Regions from separate parts of the Pelotomaculum sp. PtaB.Bin117 genome, predicted to be linked through region 1. Evidence: riboswitches for the same ligand, from Rfam matches in the RefSeq annotation. Region 1 holds a riboswitch; the other holds the start of a gene.
What was found. Region 1 has a riboswitch for S-adenosylmethionine ahead of A4E54_RS07590 (homocysteine biosynthesis protein). Riboswitches for the same ligand answer to the same signal wherever they lie in the genome.

Region 1 (6,198 bases):
CTACCACGGAAGAAAACGGAATTAAGAATCCCAGTGTCAGGAAAATCAATTGTGGCTTGTCCTCTAAATATTTAAAACTTTTTATGATTAAGTAAAGGAATAAAAATGCCATTCCCGATTCAAAAAGATTATAAAAATTACTATCAGAGAAAAAAATATTCAGGTTCAGAAATTGGCCCGCACCCGGGTATGCGAAGTGGCGGTATCCCCAAAACTCGGTGTTTAATGAATGGGAAAAAGCCAGCGGATCCCCGGCATACTTCCATAAGACAAGCATAAAGATAGACAGTGACGCTGGTATTAATAGGAGTGGTATTGTTTTTTTCAATATTATTCTTTTATTGTTTTCATGATATTGCATGTACAAAAAGACAAAAAACAAGACTATCCCAATATTCCGGGAGAGTGCCGCGCAACTGCCCAGGAGAACTGCCCATGGCCAACGCCCCCGCCGGGCGAAATAAAAAGAAGCCAGGGCAAAAGCCAGAAATAAGGATTCAGAATAAATGGAGGTAAAAAAAATGGCGGTAGGAAAGAACAACATTATAAAAACTGTCATTGCGGCGGTCTTTTGGTCAAAATCTTCTTTAGCAATAATATAAAGGAAGTAACATGCTATAAAAAGCGCAATATTGGTAATTAAAAAACCGGCTATTATTCCGTTTCCAACAACATAAGTGAGCAGGCGGATTAGAAAGGGAAGCATGGGAAAAAAAGGGGCACTGTCAAAATCATAACCTTGTCCGGCTATTCTTAAGAACCAACCGGCGTCCCAATGAAGCAAAGAGTCAAAAATAACGTTGGGATGAAGTCCATCAGAGTTTGCGGGGAGAAATGCGTTTAAGACATCTCGGGTTAACCAAATTAAAAAAATAATATAAATCTTATTGAGAAAATAGAGATAACCAACACGTGTAAAATCTTCTTTTGACACGACTTAACCCCCGGTTGTTTTGGGCACCATTTTGCTTTTGCGGAAAACCCATAATTTACTAAGGATGAAATTAAAGCCAAACGAAATAGCGGTAGCTAAAAAAAGCGTTATAATCTTCGAATCGTAATAATGCAGCAGTACATATAAAGAAGTACTGTTTATTCCAAGACCTAGCGCGTTGACCACGGTGAATTTGAGAAACCTGTATTTTTCGTTTTCTTCCGGGCTTGTTTTAAATGTCCAGCAGCGGTTGAGAAAAAAGCTGTTGACGATACCGCAAAAATAACTAAAACCTTTTACCGCGGTATAAAAAAAGATACTGTCGATAGGGAATATTTTTATTACCGTAAAATAAACAACCCAATCAATAAACGTGTTTAAACATCCTACCACGGCAAACTTGCATAATTGCCTGACACTCTCGTTCATCATTATCTCACCTTTGTACTGTTAAGTGATTTTTTTACATAAATCTACGCAGTATTTTATATTAATACCGGTCTCACAAATATAGTGACACCATAAGTGACACCATATATTACCTTCGACGCTAACGCCCTTGCATCCTTCTTTGTAACACAAGTAAAAATACTTTTTTCTTTAAGTTTAATTTCTTTGGATATTTTTATGCAAGGAAAGAATAACTTTTTTTATTTTTTAGCATAATAAATATATCTTAATAACAGGAGGCGTGTTAAATGGAATGGTTGTCAAAGACAGCTTTAGTGCTTGTTATCATTGGAGCTTTGAACTGGCTGCTGGTAGGGCTGTTTCAATGGGACCTGATCACGGCTTTATTCGGGGGAGACACGGTTAGGGCATCGTCCGACTTTAGCAGGGTAATTTATACATTGGTTGGACTCGCCGGCCTATATTCCATATCATTTTTCTTCAGAGAAAATGCGGCAGTTAAGAATAAGTAATTCTAAAATCTAACCATAAAAAACTGTTTCTGTTAAATACTGATTAAGTGGATTGTTTGAGGTTAATAATATAATATTATGGCAGCTAATAATAGAATAACAAGGAGGTAGGCGGTAATGATTCCACGTAAGAAAAATCACGGGCAAACCCCTGATCCTGTTACTTCCCCTGCTGATGAAGAATGTGATATTTGCCAGGAAATAGAAGAAGATTGCTGCGCTGATGCATTTGTTTCAAAAAATGATAAGAAAAGCACGAAATAAAGGAGACCTATTTTATAGGTCTTTTTTTTATATGCGAATAAATGTCAGCGGCGCGGCTTCATTCCGGCAATATACAGTTCAGTAGGGAGTTGGTGTAAGTTAATCGTCCGGTGCGGGGGTTGTCAGTGTGAGAAACAAGTGCTATATTGGGATCACTTAAAAAAGTAATGTTTAAGGGGTGATGTATTATGAACCACCAGGCAAAAAATTATAGCAGTGATTACCGGGTGAATGTTCTTAATAACGGTACGATTATTAGTGTGGAAGTTACTTGCTGCAGCAGGCATATTGGCGAGATGCGTTTCAAAGACGGCGAGAATAAGAAATGCCCGCTTTGCGGCACGGTCCATCAAATATTTATTCAGCATAATCACTTTCACATTAGACCGGTCAGGCCGGTATCAGATGAAGCAATCGCCGGAAACGACAGCGATCTGGTTATTAAAGAGAAAGCGCTTTAAATATTTACTAGATCTATCAGCGAGCCGGCTTCAGCATATATCAGCATCATATTTCCAGCTGGATTTGTAAAGGAAATTTATTCTGCTGTTTGAATCACACATGAACCGTTGACACGATATATGGTTACTGGTAAACTTAAGATTAGCGTAATACACAATATGTGCTCTTATCCGGAGCGGCGGAGGGACTGGCCCAATGAAGCCCGGCAACCGTTGGGAGGTAAGAAACCCAAAATGGTGCTAATTCCAGCAGGAGAAATTTCTTCTGGCAGATAAGAGGAAGCAATGATTACTTGCAGGCCTCTTCTGTTTGAAGGGGCCTTCAGTTTGTCGGCATGGAAGGGCATAATATGGGGAGGTATGTAAATGGCAATTGAAAAAACCTATGCAGAAATTAATGAGAAAATCAGATCCGGCAAGGCAGTGGTATTAACTGCGGAGGAAGTTATTGCTCTGGTTGAAGAGAAGGGGGTCTCTGAAGCTGCCCGACAGGTGGATGTTGTGACAACCGGGACTTTCAGCCCAATGTGTTCTTCCGGGGTTTTCCTGAATTTCGGGCATTCCAAGCCAAGAATCAGAATGCAGAAAGTATGGCTGAACGGTATTCCCGCATACTCCGGTATAGCAGCGGTTGACGCCTACCTGGGAGCTACCGAGTTGCCGGAGGACGACCCTTGCAACAGCAATTACCCCGGTGAGTTCCGCTATGGGGGCGGACACGTGATCCATGACCTGTTGGCAGGCAAGTCAATAAAATTAGAAGCTTTATCATACGGTACGGATTGTTACCCCAGGCGGGAGTTGGAAACTTATATTACCCTGAATGACATAAACGAGGCCACGCTGTTCAATCCGCGAAACGCCTACCAGAATTATAACTGTGCTGTTAATTTAAGCGGCAAGACTATTTATACTTACATGGGATTGCTCAAGCCAAACTTGGGCAACGCGCATTACAGCAGCGCCGGTCAGCTTAGTCCGTTGCTTAATGACCCTTACTTTTTGACTATTGGGATAGGTACCCGGATCTTTTTGGGTGGGGGCATCGGTTACGTGGCATGGCACGGTACACAGCATTTCCCGGGCATTCAGACAGACCAGGAGAAAAATTCTTATGGTCCGGCTGGCGGCACACTCGCCGTGATCGGGGATTTGAAGCAAATGAAGCCCGAATGGTTGGTCGGTACAAGCTACCTGGGTTATGGCGCTACCTTGACGGTGGGTATCGGCATCCCTATCCCCATCCTTAACGAGGATGTGATGAGCTGTGTGTCTATCACCGATCGCGACCTCTATGCGCCTGTTGTCGACTATAGTGATGCTTATGGCCAGCGTATCCCCGGCAATTTAGGCTATGTCAGTTACGCGGAGTTGAAAACCGGAAAAATTACCATTAACGGCAAGGAAATTCCAACCGCGCCTCTGTCAAGCTATCCTAAAGCCAGGGAGATTGCCGGAAAGTTAAAAGATTGGATTCAGAAAGGGGACTTTTCCCTTTCCGAGCCGGTAAAACTTTTGCCTTCTTTCCAGGATCAAATCACAGCAAAAACTCTAGACATTAATGGTGTTTAGCATCTAGTAAACTGATTATTAAATGATAGAGGAGTGAACGGCGTTTGGCTGCTAAAAAAATAATTCTTCGCTTTGGCAAAGATATATCCGACAAGCCTATTATTTATCACCTCGCTAAGGATTACGGACTTGTTTTCAATATAATTAAAGCGAATGTCAACCCAAACAAAGAAGGTACTGTTGTCTTGGAACTTACCGGGGAACAATATGCAAAAGGCCTGGAGTATCTGGAAAGCGAAGGCGTCCGGGTACAACCTTTGGCTGAGCAGTTGTCAAGGAACGAATTGAAGTGCACCAGTTGTGGCGCCTGTACCGATATCTGTCCCACCGGCGCGCTATATCTGCATAGGCCTTCAATGGAAGTGGCGTTTGACAGTGACAACTGCGTGCTCTGTCAGATTTGCTTAAAAGTCTGCCCGGTCAAGGCTATGGAGGTTAAGTTTTAATTGGATTATGTTGATCGCTCGTACCGGCGGCAATTCCGCCAGGAAGACTTGACTTATTTTCAGGTAGTGGTGCGCCAGACTGATTTAAGTGTTGGTGTGCGCCGGGACAGGTTTTCTTTGGAATTGACGCGCTGGGTGGAAGAAATAGTGCGGGAACAGAGGATTCTTCTGGAAAATTATATCGAGTCGGACCCTGTTTTCCTTCAAGCGATGGAACCGCACGCGATCAGACCAGATGCGCCACCCATCGCGGCAGACATGGCTGATGCGGCCCGTATCGCAGGTGTGGGGCCGATGGCTGCCGTGGCCGGCGCTTTTGCTCAATACGTGGGCCGGGCGCTTGTCAGGCGCTCGAAGGATGTTATTGTGGAAAATGGCGGCGATATTTTTCTGCGCAGCACCCGGCAGCGCAGGATCGGGGTGTTTGCCGGCAGTTCCGCCTTGTCCAATCGAATTGCGCTGGAAATCATGCCGGAAGACACCCCCGTAGGAATTTGCACTTCTTCCGGCACAGTCGGCCCATCATTAAGCCTGGGTAAAGCCGATGCCGCCGTGATCCTGTCTCCATCCGCCATCCTGGCCGACGCGGTAGCCACCACAGTGGGCAATCTTGTCCAAAGCAAGGAGGATATACAAGCGGCAGTAGAGTTCGCCGTGGGAATTGACGGGATCACCGGAGCGTTAATAATAAAAGACGACCACCTGGCTGCCTGCGGCAGATTGAAGCTTGTCCCGCTGACCGTTTGACGGCTCATAAATGCCCCGGCACTTAAATGATTTTATTTAAATCTAGCGCTTCGTAAATATAATTTTCCCCGCAAAAATGGCAATGTACTTCCACCTTTCCTTGTTCCCGCAAGAGTTTTTCAATCTCTTCTTTCCCCATAGCCGCTAAGATATCCCCTACTTTTTCCCGTGAGCACTTACAGGCAAAGCGTACCGGATTCTTCTCCAGGTATTGGACATGCAAACCTTTTACGGCCTTGGCGACGATTTCTTCGGGAGTCATTCCGAGGTTAACCAGGCTGCTGACGGGGGGCATCTCAAGCAGGCACTTTTCCAGGTGGGACAAGATTTTTTCACTCGCACCGGGGAAAAGCTGGATAATCAGGCCTCCTGAAGCCCTCACGCTTGCGTCGGGTCCTACGAGCACGCCCAGGGATACCGCTGACGGAGTCTGTTCCGAGGTTAGAAGATACTGTGCCACATCCTCGCCAATCTCGCCCGACACCAGCTCAACGCTTCCAGTGAAGGGTTCTCTCAAGCCGAGGTCCTTGGTGACATGAAGAAAACCTTTTCCTACGGCGGCCCCCACCGGCAGTTTTCCTGCCCGGGCGGCGGGCAGGTCTATATGGGGTTCCTGAACATATCCCCGCACTTCACCCGCAGCGTTTGCTGTGACAAGAATCGCCCCAAGAGGCCCATCGCCCAGAATACGCAAGGTAAGAATATCATCACCCTTCAGGTTGGCGCCGAGCAGCAGCCCGGCGGTAAGCCCGCGCCCGAGAGCCGCGCTGGCAACAGGCCAGGTGTCGTGTCTGTGCCTGGCTTCTTCCACAAGGCAAGTAGTGACGGCTGCAAAGACACGAAACTGCTCG
Region 2 (6,198 bases), on a different contig from region 1:
CAGGCAGGCCCGCCCCTTGCCGCAGCAGCTGGCAATCTGCCGCTTCAAAAATGTTTCCGTTTGCTTCACCGGTGCAGTAGTTTCCACCCACATCAAACCATCAGTTTCATTAAAGGTAATATCCTTTATATCAGAATATTTTTTAACTATTCCTTCGTTGATTAAAAAACCAATCGCCAATTCTTTAAACGCGCCTGATGAACAGATTAAAGTAGCTAATTCAGTATCATTCACATATACCGTCAGCGGTATCTCGTCGACAATTAAGTCATGAGCAGGCTTTGCTTTGCCTTGATCATAGGTGACTATTCCCCGTTCCTGATAGAGAGAAATTTGGGACACCCTGCGCTCCACTCCTTTCTAAACCCCTTGTCGTTTGATTATCTCAGACACAACCTTTCGGTTTGGGCAGGCCGGCCAGCTTGCAGGCCCCCTTGGCCGGACCGGCGGGGAAAAGCTGGTAGATACGCTTTAATGTGCAGCCGGTCTCTTTGCAAAGCTCGGATATCTTCGGGGCCACCTGGAATTGCTCATGATAATTACGCAGGTAGGCGATCACCCGCCAATGCTCATCGTTCAGCTCACCGATCCCTTCAGCGGCAGCTAAACCTCTGGCAATATCCTCACTCCAAGAGGCCGGGTCCAAAAGAAATCCATCCTCGTCTATTGCCACCGTTACACCGCTCAGCTCAATTTCAGGCATATCATTCACCTCCATCTTCGTTTAAAGGCGACATGGCACGCAGTCTTTCAACGATTGGCCCCATGGCATTCAGGAAATAATCCACATCTTCTTCTGTATTGTCCTTACCCAGGGTCAAGCGGAGAGAACCATGGGCGTCCTCGTGCGGAATGCCCATTGACAATAGCACATGTGAAGGTTCCAACGAACCTGAAGTACAGGCCGAACCGGTGGAAGCCGCGACACCTTTCATGTCCAGGCTCAACAGCATCGACTCGCCTTCGATATATTCAAATATGAAACTGGCATGGTTCGGCAGGCGAATGGCGGGATGCCCTGTTAATCTAACATGGCTGAACCGTTTTGTCACCTCTCTGATTAATTTATCACGCAAGATCAACAGCCGTTTATTTTCAACTTCCATATTTTCCATAAGCAGTTCCGCCGCCTTACCCAGACCCACAATACCCGGAACATTCTCAGTGCCCGCCCGGCGCAGGCGTTCCTGCGCGCCCCCGTGGAAAAGCGTTGGCCTCCATCGCGTTCCTTTGCGGACATAAAGAGCGCCGACACCTTTAGGACCGTATATTTTATGTCCTGAGACAGTCAACAAATCAACCCCCAGTTCATCCACATTCACCGGGATTTTTCCAAAACTTTGCACAGCATCAACATGGAAGATTATTCCGCGCGCTTTCGCTATTTTACCGATCCCGGCAACAGGCATGATCGTGCCCACTTCATTGTTGGCGTGCATGATGCTAATTAATATGGTGTTGTCTGTTATGGCATTTTCCACATCATCGACACTAACCATCCCGTATTGATCGACGGGAAGCACCGTGACGCTAAAACCCTGTTTCGCTAATGCCTTTACCGCGTTGAGCGCCGCGTGATGCTCCACCGCGCTGGTAATTACGTGGTTTCCCTTCCCGATATTGGTTAAGGCCGCTCCATGAATCGCCATATTATCCGATTCTGTGCCGCCGCTCGTAAAAATAATTTCGTCCGGTTTCGCGCCAATGGCCTTGGCCACCTTTTCGCGCGCTTCGTCCAGAGCCTTGCGGGCGATTTGTCCGAAATAGTGCAGGGTGGAAGGATTGCCGTAATTATCATTAATCAAGAAACGGTAAACCTCCTCTGCCACCAGAGGGTGGACAGGGGTAGTCGCACTATAGTCAAAATAAACTCTCCGCATCAATGAATCCTCCTTAACACGATCCTTATATCATAGCTAACTACTATACTTTAAAAATCATACTAGCACAACGCTGGGATATTGTCAATTAGATAAGGTGTTCTCTTAAATCATGGATTTGCAATTAATAATTGACAAAAAAAAATTATTATTATACTATCTGAATTAAGCATATAATTATTATAAACTTAATCTTCTTATCGAGAGAAGGGGAGGGCAGGACCCGAGGAACCTTCGGCAACCTTCAAGCCTTTGCGTTTGAGATGGTGCCAATTTCCGCCGGACGCACCGGGAAGATGAGAAGGAGAGGCTTTTAAAGACCCTCTGCTTCATAAAGAGGGTCTTTAATTTCGCAGAAGATTCAAGGAGGCTTTTATATATGGATGCGGGGAACGTTGGTTGGACAGTGCCGCGCAAGGTGCGGCTTGCGGATATAAACAATCCGCTTCCCCTTGATTGCGGTAAAAAAATTACTCCTGTCGAGGTGGAATACGAGACTTACGGCAAACTGAATGACACGCGCGATAATGCCATTCTTATCCTTCACGCACTCTCGGGTGATGCCCACGCGGCCGGCAGGAGCACAAAGGCGGATGAAATGAACCGCCCCTGGCTAAAGGATCGTCCCGGCTGGTGGGACCGGATGATCGGGCCGGGGAAAGCCTTCGATACCAACATATATTTTATTATATGTTCCAATATCCTGGGCAGCTGTTACGGCACAACGGGGCCGGCCGACACCAACCCGGACACCGGCCGGCCCTATGGTCTCGCATTTCCGGTTGTCACAGTGGGAGACTGGGTTAGACTCCAGGAGAGACTAATCAGCCATCTCGGCATTAAACGCCTGCGCGCTGTGGCAGGCGGTTCCCTGGGCGGACAGCAAGCCCTGGAGTGGGCACTGGCTTATCCCGATCGCGTTGAGTCAGCCATCGTCATTGCCTCGTCAACCCGTTTGAGCGCCCAGGGGCTGGCGTTTAACGCTGTGGCCAGACACGCCATTACCACTGATCCGAATTTTCGGAAAGGCAATTATTATAACGATGCAGCCCCTGACCGGGGACTGGCGGTCGCCCGGATGCTGGCCCATATTACCTACCTTTCAGAAATTTCCATGAGCAGGAAATTCGGGCGCAGATATCGCAACGGGGATGGACCGGGATTTCACCTCGGCACAGATTTCGAAGTCGAAGGGTACCTTCAACATCAGGGCAACAGTTTCGTAGACAGGTTTGACGCCAACAGCTATTTGTACATAACACGCGCGATGGACTACTATGACGCCTCAAGCTGGGGGGACGGAGACATTAATCAAGCCTGTCGCAGAATTGAGAGCAGGATGCTGCTGGTCTCATTTTCTTCCGACTGGCTCTACCCGCCGGAAGAAACGAAAGAGCTGGCGATAGCCCTGAGCCGGTGCGGGAAACATGTCAGCTACGCAAATATTCAGTCATCATATGGCCATGACGCCTTTTTACTGGAAGTGGAAAATTTATCCCGGCTCGTACGCGGTTTTTTGAAAGCGAGGGGTGCGCAATGACCCAGAAAAAGAGCAGCCGTTTCGACCATGACGTCATATATGATATTATTTCCGAAGGTTCTGCCGTGCTCGACCTTGGTTGCGGAGACGGCGAGCTTTTAATAAAGCTAATTAAAAACAAAAATGTGCGGGGTTTAGGGATCGAAAAAGATATCGACCAGGTAACAAAAAGCATAATTAAAGGAGTACCCGTCCTGCATATGGACCTTGACGAAGGACTGACCGGTTTACCTGACCGCTTTTTTGATTTTGTTATTCTGGAAAAAACTCTTCAGGCGGTGAAAAAACCGCTTTTCGTCCTTGACGAAATGCTGCGGGTGGGAGGCGCGGGCATCGTCAGCTTCCCTAATTTCGGATACCGGCAGGTCGTTGACTCTCTTGTTTCGACCGGCAGGATGCCGGTAACATCAACCCTGCCCTACCAATGGTACGACACCCCGAATATCCACCTGTTTACGGTAGACGACTTTCTTGATTGGGCACACAAAAATCAAGTCACTGTGGAGCAGGGCTTGTTCCGGGTGGATGATGCAATAATCCCTTTTACAGAAGCTGTCGCGTCGGAAGCCAGTGAGGTATTGTTTGTGGTAAAAAGATTATCCTCTTGAACTCCCGGTATATTATTGCATGCTTTTCAATAAGACTTCCCAATGAACAACTGTGTCACAACAACGCCATAACGTGTTTTGCAGACGCCAACCCCGATGCTGTCATGCAGGGTGTTAAGAACATTTGGCCGGTGATCGCCGCTGTCCATAATCATTTCATGCGCCCGCCGGGTAGTAGCGGCCTTGGCGATATTCTCCGCACCCATCGCCCTGGCCGTAACGCCGGCTTTCCGCAGCATATCCAGCGGGAGGCCGTAAACAGGCGACCTGTGATTGAAATAATTGTTTATAAACATATCTTCGCTTTTTTTACGAGCCAGGTCTACCAAGCGCTTATCCAAAAAAAACGCCGGCAAGCCTGCCTTTTCCCGTTCCTGATTAACCAAATCGAACAATAGCTTTTCATCGGCGGAAAGGTCTGACACATTGCTTCCCGTTGTGAAACAACCCCCTGTAACATATAGTGTTCCCCAAGAGGCATGCGGCAGAATAGATTAATTTAATTCAATGGATGCCGGCATTACTTCTGGTAATTATTTTTAAAACCTATATACTATAAAATATCAATGTATTCAGAAGAAGGTGACATTATGCCTGACATGGAAAAAATAAAAAAGAAAATCTCCACGGACCCTTTTGCCGGCATGCTTGGGGTCAGATTCGACGAAATGGGGGAAGGTTACGCAAAGCTGAGCATGCGCGTCCGTGACGATATGCTGAACTTCAACGGCTCTTTACACGGCGGCGTTATTTATTCTTTAGCCGACATCGCTTTCAGCGCCGCCAGCAATTCACACGGCACCGTCGCGGTTGCCTTGCACGCCGACATAACTTATTTAAAGGCCGTACCGCCCGGCAGCACACTGGTGGCAACCGGCGCGGAAAAAAACAAGACCAGGAGAACAGGTCTTTACAGTATCACTATTGATGACGCGGAGGGAAACCTAATTGCCGTGTTTGAAGGTGTTGTTTATCGGAAAGACCAGCCGCTGTTTTAACGGAAGGGGGAACTGACAGATATGCCGCCAGTCAGCGACAAGTCTCTCATCTACAGGCGCCCGGCGGAATTGCTGCAAAACCTGATCCGGTTTAATACAACCAACCCGCCCGGTGATGAGGCGGCGTGCATTACCTACATTAACAACCTGCTGACTGAAGCCGGGCTTGTTACAACTATTCTTGCCCGCGCCCCCGGCCGTCCCAACCTGATCACCCGCCTCGCGGGAAAGGGCGACGGCCCGCCGCTGCTGCTTTACGGACATGCGGATGTCGTTACCGCGGCAAACCAGACCTGGCGCCACCCGCCCTTTGCGGGAAAGATTGCGGACGGCTGCGTCTGGGGCCGGGGCGCGCTGGACATGAAAGGCGGTCTGGCCATGATGCTGGCCGCTTGCCTGCGTGCCCGGGCTGAAAATCTGGCCTTGCCCGGCGACGTTGTGCTGGCCGTTTTAAGCGATGAGGAGAGCGGCGGCGATTACGGCGCCAAGTACCTGGTGAACGACCACGCGGACATTTTCAAAGGCATCCGCTACGCCATCGGGGAACTCGGCGGTTATACGCTGTATCTCGGCGGAAAAAAATTTTATATGATCATGGTCGCGGAAAAAAAACTGTGCTGGATGAAGGTTACCGTGCGAGGACCAGGCGGTCACGGCTCTATCCCCCTGCGCGGCGGCGCCATGGCTAAGCTTGCCCAATTGCTGCGACAGCTTGAGCGGCAGCGCCTGCCGGCGCATATCACACCGGTGGTGCGCCGGATGATTGAAACAATGCGCACCGTTTTGCCTGATTCGACCAGCTCGGCCCTGCGCCGGCTGCTCAACCCGGCCTTGACGGACCACACACTTGATCAGCTGGAGCAAAGCTGGCAGTTTCTTGACCCGCTGCTGCATAACACTGTCAATGCCACGATTGTGCACGGAGGCAGCAAGATTAACGTGATTCCAAGCGAAATCACCCTTGAACTGGACGGCCGCCTCCTGCCCGGCTGCACGCCGTCGGACATGATCAATGAACTCCGCGAGATTACCGGCGGCCAGTTCGCATTTGAGATAATTCAGCACGGCGCGGACCCCGGCGGCCCGGACATGGGTTTGTTTGACACCCTGGCTGAAATCCTGCGCGCGGCAGATCCGGACGGTTTTCCCGTGCCGCTGTTGCTGAGCGGCTG

Region 2: linked by a shared signal. The riboswitch ahead of metX (homoserine O-acetyltransferase MetX) and the one ahead of A4E54_RS07590 (homocysteine biosynthesis protein) in region 1 are both predicted to bind S-adenosylmethionine.

The regions. Positions count from the first base shown of each region.
Region 1 covers NZ_MVQM01000113.1:9,155-15,352, reverse strand. Annotated here, with positions in the region: gene A4E54_RS07615 (mannosyltransferase family protein) at 1-934, opposite strand, end outside; gene A4E54_RS07610 (GtrA family protein) at 938-1,366, opposite strand; gene A4E54_RS07605 (DUF378 domain-containing protein) at 1,633-1,857, shown strand; gene A4E54_RS07600 (hypothetical protein) at 1,975-2,121, shown strand; gene A4E54_RS07595 (hypothetical protein) at 2,310-2,582, shown strand; SAM riboswitch class I at 2,747-2,861, shown strand; gene A4E54_RS07590 (homocysteine biosynthesis protein) at 2,949-4,154, shown strand; gene A4E54_RS07585 (NIL domain-containing protein) at 4,199-4,600, shown strand; gene A4E54_RS07580 (UPF0280 family protein) at 4,601-5,347, shown strand; gene hslO (Hsp33 family molecular chaperone HslO) at 5,370-6,198, opposite strand, start outside.
Region 2 covers NZ_MVQM01000031.1:16,391-22,588, forward strand. Annotated here, with positions in the region: gene fdhD (formate dehydrogenase accessory sulfurtransferase FdhD) at 1-342, opposite strand, end outside; gene A4E54_RS01110 (TusE/DsrC/DsvC family sulfur relay protein) at 386-703, opposite strand; gene nifS (cysteine desulfurase NifS) at 705-1,880, opposite strand; SAM riboswitch class I at 2,075-2,183, shown strand; gene metX (homoserine O-acetyltransferase MetX) at 2,260-3,420, shown strand; gene metW (methionine biosynthesis protein MetW) at 3,417-4,028, shown strand; gene A4E54_RS01130 (CAP domain-containing protein) at 4,055-4,453, opposite strand; gene A4E54_RS01135 (PaaI family thioesterase) at 4,619-5,026, shown strand; gene A4E54_RS01140 (M20/M25/M40 family metallo-hydrolase) at 5,048-6,198, shown strand, end outside.